Regions from separate parts of the Bacillus sp. 1NLA3E genome, predicted to be linked through region 1. Evidence: a T-box and tRNA genes for the amino acid it is inferred to sense, from the RefSeq annotation. Region 1 holds a T-box; the other holds one or more tRNA genes.

What was found. The T-box of region 1 lies ahead of B1NLA3E_RS16680 (glycine--tRNA ligase). A T-box ahead of a tRNA ligase gene usually reads a tRNA of that ligase, here a tRNA-Gly.
Region 2: it encodes a tRNA-Gly, which carries the amino acid that the T-box ahead of B1NLA3E_RS16680 (glycine--tRNA ligase) is inferred to sense. The anticodon was not compared.

Annotation. Positions count from the first base shown of each region.
Region 1 covers NC_021171.1:3,479,833-3,486,918, reverse strand. Annotated here, with positions in the region: gene B1NLA3E_RS16695 (cytidine deaminase) at 76-474, shown strand; gene era (GTPase Era) at 467-1,387, shown strand; gene B1NLA3E_RS24240 (YqzL family protein) at 1,552-1,695, shown strand; gene recO (DNA repair protein RecO) at 1,728-2,486, shown strand; T-box leader at 2,574-2,743, shown strand; gene B1NLA3E_RS16680 (glycine--tRNA ligase) at 2,802-4,184, shown strand; gene B1NLA3E_RS16675 (helix-turn-helix transcriptional regulator) at 4,406-5,038, shown strand; gene B1NLA3E_RS16670 (pyruvate, water dikinase regulatory protein) at 5,070-5,885, shown strand; gene B1NLA3E_RS24235 (DUF188 domain-containing protein) at 6,210-6,599, shown strand; gene dnaG (DNA primase) at 6,680-7,086, shown strand, end outside.
Region 2 covers NC_021171.1:89,482-96,567, forward strand. Annotated here, with positions in the region: rRNA gene B1NLA3E_RS00440 (16S ribosomal RNA) at 1-1,343, shown strand, start outside; rRNA gene B1NLA3E_RS00445 (23S ribosomal RNA) at 1,547-4,483, shown strand; rRNA gene rrf (5S ribosomal RNA) at 4,558-4,674, shown strand; tRNA gene B1NLA3E_RS00455 (tRNA-Val) at 4,685-4,760, shown strand; tRNA gene B1NLA3E_RS00460 (tRNA-Thr) at 4,779-4,854, shown strand; tRNA gene B1NLA3E_RS00465 (tRNA-Lys) at 4,870-4,945, shown strand; tRNA gene B1NLA3E_RS00470 (tRNA-Leu) at 4,961-5,045, shown strand; tRNA gene B1NLA3E_RS00475 (tRNA-Gly) at 5,070-5,144, shown strand; tRNA gene B1NLA3E_RS00480 (tRNA-Leu) at 5,153-5,241, shown strand; tRNA gene B1NLA3E_RS00485 (tRNA-Arg) at 5,252-5,328, shown strand; tRNA gene B1NLA3E_RS00490 (tRNA-Pro) at 5,335-5,411, shown strand; tRNA gene B1NLA3E_RS00495 (tRNA-Ala) at 5,426-5,501, shown strand; rRNA gene B1NLA3E_RS00500 (16S ribosomal RNA) at 5,678-7,086, shown strand, end outside.

The DNA.
Region 1 (7,086 bases):
ACAAACGGTGAAAAGATCGCAAAAATAAGATACAATAATGATACAGCGATCTCACTTCTGAAAGGGAGAATAGTTGTGGATATAAAACAATTAATTGAAGAAGCAAAAGTAGCAAGAGAAAAAGCCTACGTTCCGTATTCGAAGTTTAAAGTTGGAGCTGCTCTTTTGACAGTTGACGGGAAAGTTTACCATGGCTGTAATATTGAAAATGCCGCCTATAGCATGACTAATTGCGCAGAGCGTACGGCATTGTTTAAAGCGGTCTCAGACGGTGACACGGAGTTTGCGATGCTCGCTGTTATTGCTGATACGGAGGGGCCAGTTTCTCCGTGTGGAGCTTGTCGTCAAGTGATTTCAGAGTTTTGCTCAAAAGACATGTTGGTGGTCTTATCCAACCTTAAAGGGGACATCCGAGAAACGTCAGTCGGAGACTTGCTGCCCGGAGCTTTTTCACCGGAGGATTTGAATGATTAATAGTACAGGTAATAAAAATTTTAAATCGGGATTTGTTTCAATAATTGGCAGACCAAATGTTGGGAAATCAACGTTTTTGAACAAAGTTGTTGGTCAAAAGATTGCAATAATGAGCGATAAACCACAAACAACAAGGAATAAGGTGCAGGGTGTTCTAACTACCGATGATGCCCAGTTGGTTTTTATTGATACGCCAGGGATTCATAAACCACAGCATAAACTAGGCGATTTTATGATGAAAGTGGCAATTAACACTCTTAGGGAAGTAGATTTAATTCTATTTATGGTGAATGCTGAGGAAGGCTTTGGACGCGGTGAGGAATTTATTCTTGAAAAATTCCAGGAAGTGAAAACCCCTATCTTTCTTGTTATCAATAAAATTGATTTAGTTCATCCTGATAAGCTTTTTGAAATCATCGTTTCATATAAAGAAAAATATAATTTTGCAGAAATTGTTCCAATATCTGCTCTTCAAGGTAATAATATTGAAAAAGTGTTAGAACAAATAAAACGGTATGTACCTGAAGGACCACAATATTACCCAGCAGACCAGGTAACAGACCATCCTGAACGATTTATCATAACTGAATTAATACGGGAAAAGGCACTTCAATTAACCCATGAGGAAGTACCCCATTCTATCGCCGTGATAATGGAGAAACTTGATCGATCTGATAAAAAGGGAACGATTCATGTAATGGCATCAATTATTGTCGAACGGGATTCCCAAAAAGGAATCATCATTGGCAAACAAGGGAAAATGCTTAAGGAAATTGGTCAACGAGCGCGTAAGGATATTGAAAATCTGCTTGGATCAAAAGTGTTCCTAGAGCTTTGGGTAAAAGTACAAAAAGATTGGCGTAATAAAATGGGACAGCTAAGAGACTTTGGTTTTAGGGATGATGAATATTAATGATTTGCAACCCTAATTAAACTATTTGCAATGAACGAAATTTATGCATGATACCAATTTACAATTTTTTCGTCTCATGATTTTCATTTGACAGGCTATGATAATTGTAAGGGATTTGGGATTCTAGGAATTGCTAGTTGAATATTTGAAAGGTGGGGTTTTCGATGTTAGATTTTACCTGGAAAGTTTTTTCAAGCACAGGTAATATTGATACTTATCTTCTTTTCAAGGAAATTGAGAAGGAAAAACCAGAAATACCCGGTAATCAGGATGATGAGCTAGCAGAAATTGATTTTCCCATTTCGTAGGTTGGTGTCATAGCAGTGGATGGTGACTGCTAATGCTTCAAAAATGTGAAGGCATCGTCATTAGAACTACGGATTATGGTGAAACCAATAAGGTTGTCACTCTATATACACGCGAATGGGGGAAAATTGGTGTGATGGCTCGTGGAGCGAAAAAGCCAAATAGTCGACTTTCAGCTATCACCCAGCTTTTTACATATGGATACTTCCTAATTCAAAAAGGAAGTGGATTAGGAAGCCTTCAACAAGGTGAAATAATCTCTTCCCTAAGGTCCATTCGCGAGGATATTTTTATTACAGCGTACGCAAGTTATGTTGTTGAATTAACTGATAAAGCAACGGTAGATGAAAAAACCCCTAATCCTTTTTTGTTTGAATTGCTTTACCAAACGCTGAACTTAATGAATGAGGGATACGATTTAGATATTATGGCGAATATCTATGAGATGAAGATGTTGGATCTTTTCGGCTTACACCCATGTTTAGACCAGTGCTCAGTTTGTGGAAATACAGATGGACATTTTTCTTTTTCTCTTAGAGAAGGCGGTTTAATATGTCATCAGTGTGTAAATAAAGATCGGTATGCTTTGAAAATTACCCCAGCCACAGTCAAACTTCTAAGGATATTTTATTATTTTGATTTATCACGGTTAGGAAATATTGACGTGAAAGCTGAAACAAAAGCGGAACTGAAAAAGGTAATAACGGCATATTATGATGAGTATTCCGGTTTACATTTAAAAACAAAAAAATTTTTAAATCAAATGGATAAAATGAGAGATATGCTATCGTAACATGTCACTACAACGGCATTGTGTGTTGCTTTCACTTTTCTCCCTTGACAATATAATTTCTATCCTTTAACATCGAATTAAATTTAATATGTTGCAGAGAAGGAAAGAAGTACTTAATTACCTTTAATAAAGCGAGTCTAGAATGGTGGGAGCTAGATATAAAGCATTAAGGAAGGCGTTCTGGAGCAATTTGTTATGAAGAGGCTGCTTATTAGCAGCAAATAGGGTGGAACCGCGGGTTAACTCTCGTCCCTATGCATTTTATGCATAGGGACGAGAGTTTTTTTATTTGGTAAATGAAAGGGAGTATGGATGATGAGCGTTAATATGGAGCAAATTGTTTCCCATGCGAAACACAGAGGTTTTATTTTTCCGGGTTCGGAAATATACGGAGGCTTGGCAAATACATGGGATTATGGACCATTAGGAGTTGAGTTTAAAAATAATATTAAACGGGCTTGGTGGAAAAAATTTGTACAGCAATCTCGCTATAACGTAGGTCTTGATGCTGCAATTTTAATGAATCCAAGAACATGGGAAGCATCTGGCCATATCGGAAACTTTAACGATCCTATGATTGACTGTAAAAAATGCAAAGCGAGACATCGTGCTGATAAATTAATTGAAAATGCTCTTGATGAAAAAGGCATTGAAATGGTAGTTGACGGACTTTCATTTGAGAAAATGGAATTGTTAATTAAGGAGCATCTAATTGCTTGTCCCGATTGTGGAAGTCTTGATTACACAGGTATTCGTCAATTTAATTTGATGTTCAAAACCTTCCAAGGGGTAACTGAGTCGAGTACGAACGAAATTTTCCTTCGCCCTGAAACAGCCCAAGGCATTTTTGTTAACTTTAAAAATGTGCAAAGAACGATGCGCAAGAAGCTTCCGTTCGGAATTGCTCAAATTGGTAAAAGCTTTCGTAATGAAATAACACCTGGTAATTTTACGTTCCGAACAAGGGAATTTGAACAAATGGAATTAGAATTTTTCTGTAAGCCAGGTGAAGAGCTGAAATGGTTTGATTATTGGAAACAGACTGCGGAGCAATGGCTATTATCGCTAGGAATGAGCACTGATAAGTTACGTTTGCGCGATCATGGTGAAGAAGAATTATCTCACTATAGTAATGCGACCACTGATTTTGAATATAAATTCCCGTTTGGCTGGGGTGAGCTATGGGGAATTGCTTCCAGAACCGATTATGATTTAAAGCAACATATGGAATTCTCGGGTGAAGATTTCCATTATCTAGATCAAGAAACAAATGAGAAATATGTTCCTTATTGCATTGAGCCATCATTAGGTGCAGATCGTGTTACACTTGCCTTTTTAATTGATGCTTATGATGAGGAACAATTGGAAGATGGCACCTCAAGAACTGTTATGCACCTACATCCTGCATTAGCACCTTTTAAAGCAGCAGTCTTACCACTTTCTAAAAAATTATCAGAAGACGCAAATGAAGTGTACGATCTATTAGCTAAGCATTTCTTGGTTGATTATGATGAGTCAGGATCTATCGGAAAACGGTACCGCCGCCATGATGAAATCGGTACTCCTTTCTGTATCACGTTTGACTTTGATTCTAGAGATGACAAAATGGTAACCGTTCGTGACCGTGACACGATGGAACAAACACGTCTACCTATTTCAAAATTAGTTGAATTCATCGAAAGCAAAATTGAATTCTAATTTAGAAGGAAATTGTGAAGAAGAAAAGGAAAAAGTGCGGAATATCCGCACTTTTTTCAATAAACACATGGATTCAGTTCTTCTCATCTAGATTTAATAGTATATAATATTTTTATATAGTATAGCCTTGTTAAGAGTAATATAAATTTTTCGACATTAGTTGTCAGATCAGCGGCCAAGGGGCTCGGAGTTAAAAGCCGCATCCGCATTCTAAAAAGGTGGTGAGGAAAATAGAACTTAATAAGCGTCAAGATCTAATTCTCCAGATTGTAAAAGAAAACGGGCCAATAACAGGTGAACATATAGCTGATCAACTAGGTTTAACACGAGCGACTCTTAGGCCGGATTTAGCTATATTGACTATGGCAGGGTTTCTAGATGCACGACCTCGGGTGGGATATTTTTATACCGGAAAATCAGGAGCTCAGCTATTAACAGAAAATCTAAAAAAAATATATGTAAAAGATTATCAGTCCATTCCAGTCGTGGTTCATGAAAATATCTCTGTTTATGATGCTATTGTTACTATGTTTCTTGAGGATGTCGGAACATTGTTTGTCGTGGACCAGGAGTCGATTTTGGTTGGGGTTTTATCTAGAAAAGATTTGCTAAGAGCAAGCCTGGGCAAACAGGAATTGGCAGCTTTGCCAGTAAATATTATCATGACCAGAATGCCTAATATAACAATGTGTCAAAGAGAAGAGCTGTTAATCGACATTGCAATCAAATTAATTGAAAAACAAATTGATGCCTTACCTGTTGTAAAAGAAACGGAAAAGGGTTTTGAAGTAATTGGACGGATAACGAAAACGAACATTACAAAAGCCTTTGTCGCTCTTGCATCGGGAGAATAGGCTAAACAACCCTAGGAGATGGTTTAAAGGAATGAATAAGCTACCAATTATTTATGTTGTATCTGATTCAGTGGGGGAAACAGCTGAGTTAGTTACCAAAGCGGCAATTAGCCAATTTAATGGTGCAAATGTAACAATTAAACGATTTCCCTATGTAGAAGATAAGACAAATATAGATGAGGTAATTTCTTTAGTGAAATTAGACCGAGGGATGCTTGCATATACATTGGTTAAACCAGAGATTCGCAACTATATGCGGGAAATTGCAATTAGGGAAAACATTCATGCTTGCGATCTGATTGGACCACTTATGGACCAAATCGAGTTGCTATGTGGAAAGACACCAGCAAATGAACCGGGACTTGTACGTAAGCTAGATGAAGAATACTTTAAAAAAGTAGAGGCAATTGAATTTGCGGTTAAATATGATGATGGACGAGACCCGCGTGGGATTATTAAAGCAGATATCGTCTTAATTGGTGTATCAAGAACTTCAAAAACGCCACTTTCACAATATTTAGCTCACAAAAGATTAAAAGTAGCAAATGTCCCCATTGTACCTGAAGTGGATCCCCCAGAAGAAATTTTTAAATCTGCACCAGATAAATGCTTTGCATTAAAAATAAGTCCTGAAAAATTAAATCATATACGAAGAGAACGGTTAATTTCCCTTGGACTAAATGATAGTGCAAGCTATGCTAACATTGAACGGATCAAAGCGGAGTTAGCTTATTTTGAAAAAGTCGTGGCTAAAATTGGTTGTCCTGTAATCGATGTAACTAATAAAGCAGTTGAAGAAACTGCAAATGTTATTTTGAATTTGTATCAAAAGAAGGTACATGGGTAATGAATGTAGAATTACTTTAGGGCTGGCACTGAAGGGTGTCAGTCTTTTCTATGGGACAAGCGAAATCTTATTAAAATCAATTAATTATTGTGTCGGTTTTGTAAAATCTCTGATTAAAGAGGCTTTGATTCAAATTTTTTTATTAAATTCAATAGAAAAACGCAATGTTTTATACTATAATAAAAATTTGTGATAAAAAGTATCAGAAATAGGTTTAGAGTTGATTGTGAACGAATAAACTATTTATTGTGAGATGTCAAGGAGACCAACTAAAAAAAAATCGACACTTTTCCCTATTTAAAAGTTGATCTCAAAAGAAGGAATATGTGGAGTGATGTAGAATTATTAGTAATAAAATTAACTAAACGACTCTTTTTGTCGATGCCACGTCCAGTCAAACATGAAATATTGGAAGTTGCAAAGGAATTCTTGTTTGAGGTTATTTTTGTTACATCTTATGGACACATGTCCAACTACTCGTTTGATGAATGTTGGATTTATGTTGAGGAGGAGAAGGATACTGTTGTTACCCAGGATATTAGGGTAGCTTCCACTCTTTTGCCAAAGGAGAATTCTGTTCTCTCTCCAAAAGGAATTTTGTACAAAGAAAAAGACATGGATACAGCTCTTGATTTGAGATTCATTTCAGCAAGGCCCGCCGTCATGGATATTATGGAAAAGGTCCAAAACCATATTCCAAGGGGGATCGGTTGAGATTTATCAAACAATCGACTGTGGTTTTGTCGAAATTTGGAAAAATTCTTTTGTAACAGGATTGTGATGGTGTTGTTTTCATGGCAGAATTAATTGCCGAAGAAAAAATTAATCAAATTCGTCAATCAGTTGATATAGTGGATGTTATAAGCGAATATGTTCAACTGAAGAAGCAAGGACGCAATTATTTTGGACTTTGTCCTTTTCATGGTGAAGGCACCCCTTCATTTTCGGTTTCGCCCGATAAGCAAATTTTCCATTGCTTCGGATGTGGTGCTGGGGGAAACGTATTTTCATTCTTAATGGAAAAGGATGGACTAACATTTCAAGAAGCAGCGTTAAAGTTAGCAGATAAGGCAAACATCGATCTCCAGATTCAGACTAACCTTCCCGCTAAAACGATCCCAAAGGATTTCCAATTAATGTTGGATGCCCACGATTTATTACGTAAATTTTACCATCATTTGTTAATAAATACAAAAGATGG
Region 2 (7,086 bases), 1.4 Mb from region 1:
AAGACGGTTTCGGCTGTCACTTACAGATGGGCCCGCGGCGCATTAGCTAGTTGGTGAGGTAACGGCTCACCAAGGCGACGATGCGTAGCCGACCTGAGAGGGTGATCGGCCACACTGGGACTGAGACACGGCCCAGACTCCTACGGGAGGCAGCAGTAGGGAATCTTCCACAATGGACGAAAGTCTGATGGAGCAACGCCGCGTGAGCGATGAAGGCCTTCGGGTCGTAAAGCTCTGTTGTTAGGGAAGAACAAGTATCGGAGTAACTGCCGGTACCTTGACGGTACCTAACCAGAAAGCCACGGCTAACTACGTGCCAGCAGCCGCGGTAATACGTAGGTGGCAAGCGTTGTCCGGAATTATTGGGCGTAAAGCGCGCGCAGGCGGTTCCTTAAGTCTGATGTGAAAGCCCCCGGCTCAACCGGGGAGGGTCATTGGAAACTGGGGAACTTGAGTGCAGAAGAGAAGAGCGGAATTCCACGTGTAGCGGTGAAATGCGTAGAGATGTGGAGGAACACCAGTGGCGAAGGCGGCTCTTTGGTCTGTAACTGACGCTGAGGCGCGAAAGCGTGGGGAGCAAACAGGATTAGATACCCTGGTAGTCCACGCCGTAAACGATGAGTGCTAAGTGTTAGAGGGTTTCCGCCCTTTAGTGCTGCAGCTAACGCATTAAGCACTCCGCCTGGGGAGTACGGCCGCAAGGCTGAAACTCAAAGGAATTGACGGGGGCCCGCACAAGCGGTGGAGCATGTGGTTTAATTCGAAGCAACGCGAAGAACCTTACCAGGTCTTGACATCCTCTGACACTCCTAGAGATAGGACGTTCCCCTTCGGGGGACAGAGTGACAGGTGGTGCATGGTTGTCGTCAGCTCGTGTCGTGAGATGTTGGGTTAAGTCCCGCAACGAGCGCAACCCTTGATCTTAGTTGCCAGCATTCAGTTGGGCACTCTAAGGTGACTGCCGGTGACAAACCGGAGGAAGGTGGGGATGACGTCAAATCATCATGCCCCTTATGACCTGGGCTACACACGTGCTACAATGGGTGGTACAAAGGGTTGCAAAACCGCGAGGTCGAGCCAATCCCATAAAACCACTCTCAGTTCGGATTGTAGGCTGCAACTCGCCTACATGAAGCTGGAATCGCTAGTAATCGCGGATCAGCATGCCGCGGTGAATACGTTCCCGGGCCTTGTACACACCGCCCGTCACACCACGAGAGTTTGTAACACCCGAAGTCGGTGGGGTAACCGTAAGGAGCCAGCCGCCTAAGGTGGGACAGATGATTGGGGTGAAGTCGTAACAAGGTAGCCGTATCGGAAGGTGCGGCTGGATCACCTCCTTTCTAAGGATATTGTCGTAAAGACAATCGGAACACAACACTTATAGTGATGTGATGTTGATGGTTTGTTTGTTTAGTTTTGAGAGAGCAATCTCTTAAAGCTTTTTTGTTCCTTGAAAACTAGATAATCGTAAGAAGAAGAATGTAAGACCGAGAAACACCACATTAGTTTTTTTCTCTCTTATATAATAAGAGATTAACCTTTAGGTTAAGTTAGAAAGGGCGCACGGTGGATGCCTTGGCACTAGGAGCCGATGAAGGACGGTACTAACACCGATATGCTTCGGGGAGCTGTAAGTAAGCTTTGATCCGGAGATTTCCGAATGGGGAAACCCACTGCTCGTAATGGAGTAGTATCTTTACCTGAATACATAGGGTATTGAAGGCAGACCCGGGGAACTGAAACATCTAAGTACCCGGAGGAAGAGAAAGCAAATGCGATTCCCTGAGTAGCGGCGAGCGAAACGGGAAATAGCCCAAACCAAGAGGCTTGCCTCTTGGGGTTGTAGGACACTCAATATGGAGTTACAAAGGAACGGGGTAAATGAAGAGGTCTGGAAAGGCCCGTCAAAGAAGGTAAAAACCCTGTAGTTGAAACTTCGTTCCCTCCTGAGTGGATCCTGAGTACGGCCGGACACGAGAAATCCGGTCGGAAGCAGGGAGGACCATCTCCCAAGGCTAAATACTACCTAGTGACCGATAGTGAACCAGTACCGTGAGGGAAAGGTGAAAAGCACCCCGGAAGGGGAGTGAAATAGATCCTGAAACCGTGTGCCTACAAGTAGTCAAAGCCCGTTAATGGGTGATGGCGTGCCTTTTGTAGAATGAACCGGCGAGTTACGATTACATGCAAGGTTAAGTTGATAAGACGGAGCCGCAGCGAAAGCGAGTCTGAATAGGGCGAATGAGTATGTGGTTGTAGACCCGAAACCAGGTGATCTACCCATGTCCAGGGTGAAGGTAGGGTAACACCTACTGGAGGCCCGAACCCACGCACGTTGAAAAGTGCGGGGATGAGGTGTGGGTAGCGGAGAAATTCCAATCGAACTTGGAGATAGCTGGTTCTCTCCGAAATAGCTTTAGGGCTAGCCTCACGTTGTAAGAGTCTTGGAGGTAGAGCACTGTTTGGACTAGGGGCCCTCATCGGGTTACCGAATTCAGACAAACTCCGAATGCCAAAGACTTATCCGTGGGAGTCAGACTGCGAGTGATAAGATCCGTAGTCAAAAGGGAAACAGCCCAGACCACCAGCTAAGGTCCCAAAGTATACGTTAAGTGGAAAAGGATGTGGAGTTGCTTAGACAACCAGGATGTTGGCTCAGAAGCAGCCACCATTTAAAGAGTGCGTAATAGCTCACTGGTCGAGTGACTCTGCGCCGAAAATGTACCGGGGCTAAACGTATCACCGAAGCTGTGGATTGACATCTTAGATGTCAGTGGTAGGAGAGCGTTCTAAGGGCGTTGAAGCTAGACCGTAAGGACTGGTGGAGCGCTTAGAAGTGAGAATGCCGGTATGAGTAGCGAAAGATGGGTGAGAATCCCATCCACCGAATGCCTAAGGTTTCCTGAGGAAGGCTCGTCCGCTCAGGGTTAGTCGGGACCTAAGCCGAGGCCGAAAGGCGTAGGCGATGGACAACAGGTTGATATTCCTGTACCACCTCTTTATCGTTTGAGCAATGGGGGGACGCAGAAGGATAGGGTAAGCGCGCTGTTGGATATGCGCGTCTAAGCAGTTAGGCTGGTAGCGAGGAAAATCCCGTTACCGTGAAGGCTAAGCTGTGATAGCGAGGGAAATATAGTACCGAAGTTCCTGATTTCACACTGCCTAGAAAAGCCTCTAGCGAGATAAAAGGTGCCCGTACCGCAAACCGACACAGGTAGGCGAGGAGAGAATCCTAAGGTGAGCGAGAGAACTCTCGTTAAGGAACTCGGCAAAATGACCCCGTAACTTCGGGAGAAGGGGTGCTCTTTAGGGTGAATAGCCTTGAAGAGCCGCAGTGAATAGGCCCAGGCGACTGTTTAGCAAAAACACAGGTCTCTGCAAAGCCGCAAGGCGAAGTATAGGGGCTGACGCCTGCCCGGTGCTGGAAGGTTAAGGGGAGAGGTTAGCCGCAAGGCGAAGCTTTGAACCGAAGCCCCAGTAAACGGCGGCCGTAACTATAACGGTCCTAAGGTAGCGAAATTCCTTGTCGGGTAAGTTCCGACCCGCACGAAAGGCGTAACGATCTGGGCACTGTCTCAACGAGAGACTCGGTGAAATTATAGTACCTGTGAAGATGCAGGTTACCCGCGACAGGACGGAAAGACCCCGTGGAGCTTTACTGTAGCCTGATATTGAATTTTGGTACAGCTTGTACAGGATAGGTAGGAGCCGTAGAAGCCGGAGCGCTAGCTTCGGTGGAGGCATTGGTGGGATACTACCCTGGCTGTATTGAAATTCTAACCCATACCCCTGATCGGGGTAGGAGACAGTGTCAGGTGGGCAGTTTGACTGGGGCGGTCGCCTCCTAAAGAGTAACGGAGGCGCCCAAAGGTTCCCTCAGAATGGTTGGAAATCATTCGTAGAGTGTAAAGGCACAAGGGAGCTTGACTGCGAGACCTACAAGTCGAGCAGGGACGAAAGTCGGGCTTAGTGATCCGGTGGTTCCGCATGGAAGGGCCATCGCTCAACGGATAAAAGCTACCCCGGGGATAACAGGCTTATCTCCCCCAAGAGTCCACATCGACGGGGAGGTTTGGCACCTCGATGTCGGCTCATCGCATCCTGGGGCTGTAGTCGGTCCCAAGGGTTGGGCTGTTCGCCCATTAAAGCGGTACGCGAGCTGGGTTCAGAACGTCGTGAGACAGTTCGGTCCCTATCCGTCGTGGGCGCAGGAAATTTGAGAGGAGCTGTCCTTAGTACGAGAGGACCGGGATGGACGCACCGCTGGTGTACCAGTTGTCTTGCCAAAGGCATAGCTGGGTAGCTATGTGCGGAAGGGATAAGTGCTGAAAGCATCTAAGCATGAAGCCCCCCTCAAGATGAGATTTCCCATAGCGCAAGCTAGTAAGATCCCTGAAAGATGATCAGGTTGATAGGTCAGAGGTGGAAGCGCGGTGACGTGTGGAGCTGACTGATACTAATCGATCGAGGACTTAACCAAAAACGGTGTTATTAGTTTTACAACTTCTTCTGCATTATCTAGTTTTGAGGGAATGAAAATTCCCAATTAAATAGTCTGGTGGCGATAGCGAGAAGGTCACACCCGTTCCCATACCGAACACGGAAGTTAAGCTTCTCAGCGCCGATGGTAGTTGGGGGTTCTCCCCCTGTGAGAGTAGGACGTTGCCGGGCTGTAATATATGGAGGATTAGCTCAGCTGGGAGAGCATCTGCCTTACAAGCAGAGGGTCGGCGGTTCGAGCCCGTCATCCTCCACCATATATTTTCCAAAAGTTTGCCGGGGTAGCTCAATTGGTAGAGCAACTGACTTGTAATCAGTAGGTTGGGGGTTCAAGTCCTCTCGCCGGCACCACTTAGTTTTTTGTACGAGCCATTAGCTCAGCTGGTAGAGCATCTGACTTTTAATCAGAGGGTCGAAGGTTCAAGTCCTTCATGGCTCACCATTTTTATTTGAATATGCGGGTGTGGCGGAATTGGCAGACGCACTAGACTTAGGATCTAGCGCCGCAAGGCGTGGGGGTTCGACTCCCTTCACCCGCACCATTTTCACAAAAAGAATATATAAACGCGGAAGTAGTTCAGTGGTAGAACATCACCTTGCCAAGGTGGGGGTCGCGGGTTCGAATCCCGTCTTCCGCTCCATTTTTTATGCCGGGGTGGCGGAACTGGCAGACGCACAGGACTTAAAATCCTGCGGTAGGTGACTACCGTACCGGTTCGATTCCGGTCCTCGGCACCATTTTAAATATGCGCCCGTAGCTCAATTGGATAGAGTATCTGACTACGAATCAGAAGGTTGTAGGTTCGACCCCTGTCGGGCGCACCATAAATACGGGAAGTAGCTCAGCTTGGTAGAGCACTTGGTTTGGGACCAAGGGGTCGCAGGTTCGAATCCTGTCTTCCCGACCATTCAATCTTCATTTGGGGCCTTAGCTCAGCTGGGAGAGCGCCTGCTTTGCACGCAGGAGGTCAGCGGTTCGATCCCGCTAGGCTCCACCAAATAAATAGTTGACAAGTCTTTATGAAATATGTTACTATTATAAAGTTGCTTATGCAGCTATTGCAAGTTGCTCTTTGAAAACTAAACAAACAAACGTCAACAATATTATTTTTTAATAGTGTGAATGACTTCGGTCATGACACTAGCCAACGTAACTTTTATGAGTCAATCAACTTTCTTGGAGAGTTTGATCCTGGCTCAGGACGAACGCTGGCGGCGTGCCTAATACATGCAAGTCGAGCGGATTGATGGGAGCTTGCTCCCTGATATCAGCGGCGGACGGGTGAGTAACACGTGGGCAACCTGCCTGTAAGACTGGGATAACACCGGGAAACCGGTGCTAATACCGGATAATCCTTTTCCTCTCATGAGGAAAAGCTGAAAGTCGGTTTCGGCTGACACTTACAGATGGGCCCGCGGCGCATTAGCTAGTTGGTGAGGTAACGGCTCACCAAGGCGACGATGCGTAGCCGACCTGAGAGGGTGATCGGCCACACTGGGACTGAGACACGGCCCAGACTCCTACGGGAGGCAGCAGTAGGGAATCTTCCACAATGGACGAAAGTCTGATGGAGCAACGCCGCGTGAGCGATGAAGGCCTTCGGGTCGTAAAGCTCTGTTGTTAGGGAAGAACAAGTATCGGAGTAACTGCCGGTACCTTGACGGTACCTAACCAGAAAGCCACGGCTAACTACGTGCCAGCAGCCGCGGTAATACGTAGGTGGCAAGCGTTGTCCGGAATTATTGGGCGTAAAGCGCGCGCAGGCGGTTCCTTAAGTCTGATGTGAAAGCCCCCGGCTCAACCGGGGAGGGTCATTGGAAACTGGGGAACTTGAGTGCAGAAGAGAAGAGCGGAATTCCACGTGTAGCGGTGAAATGCGTAGAGATGTGGAGGAACACCAGTGGCGAAGGCGGCTCTTTGGTCTGTAACTGACGCTGAGGCGCGAAAGCGTGGGGAGCAAACAGGATTAGATACCCTGGTAGTCCACGCCGTAAACGATGAGTGCTAAGTGTTAGAGGGTTTCCGCCCTTTAGTGCTGCAGCTAACGCATTAAGCACTCCGCCTGGGGAGTACGGCCGCAAGGCTGAAACTCAAAGGAATTGACGGGGGCCCGCACAAGCGGTGGAGCATGTGGTTTAATTCGAAGCAACGCGAAGAACCTTACCAGGTCTTGACATCCTCTGACACTCCTAGAGATAGGACGTTCCCCTTCGGGGGACAGAGTGACAGGTGGTGCATGGTTGTCGTCAGCTCGTGTCGTGAGATGTTGGGTTAAGTCCCGCAACGAGCGCAACCCTTGATCTTAGTTGCCAGCATTCAGTTGGGCACTCTAAGGTGACTGCCGGTGACAAACCGGAGGAAGGTGGGGATGACGTCAAATCATCATGCCCCTTATGACCTGGGCTACACACGTGCTACAATGGGTGGTACAAAGGGTTGCAAAACCGCGAGGTCGAGCCAATCCCATAAAACCACTCTCAGTTCGGATTGTAGGCTGCAACTCGCCTACATGAAGCTGGAATCGCTAGTAATCGCGGATCAGCATGCCGCGGTGAATACGTTCCCGGGCCTTGTACACACCG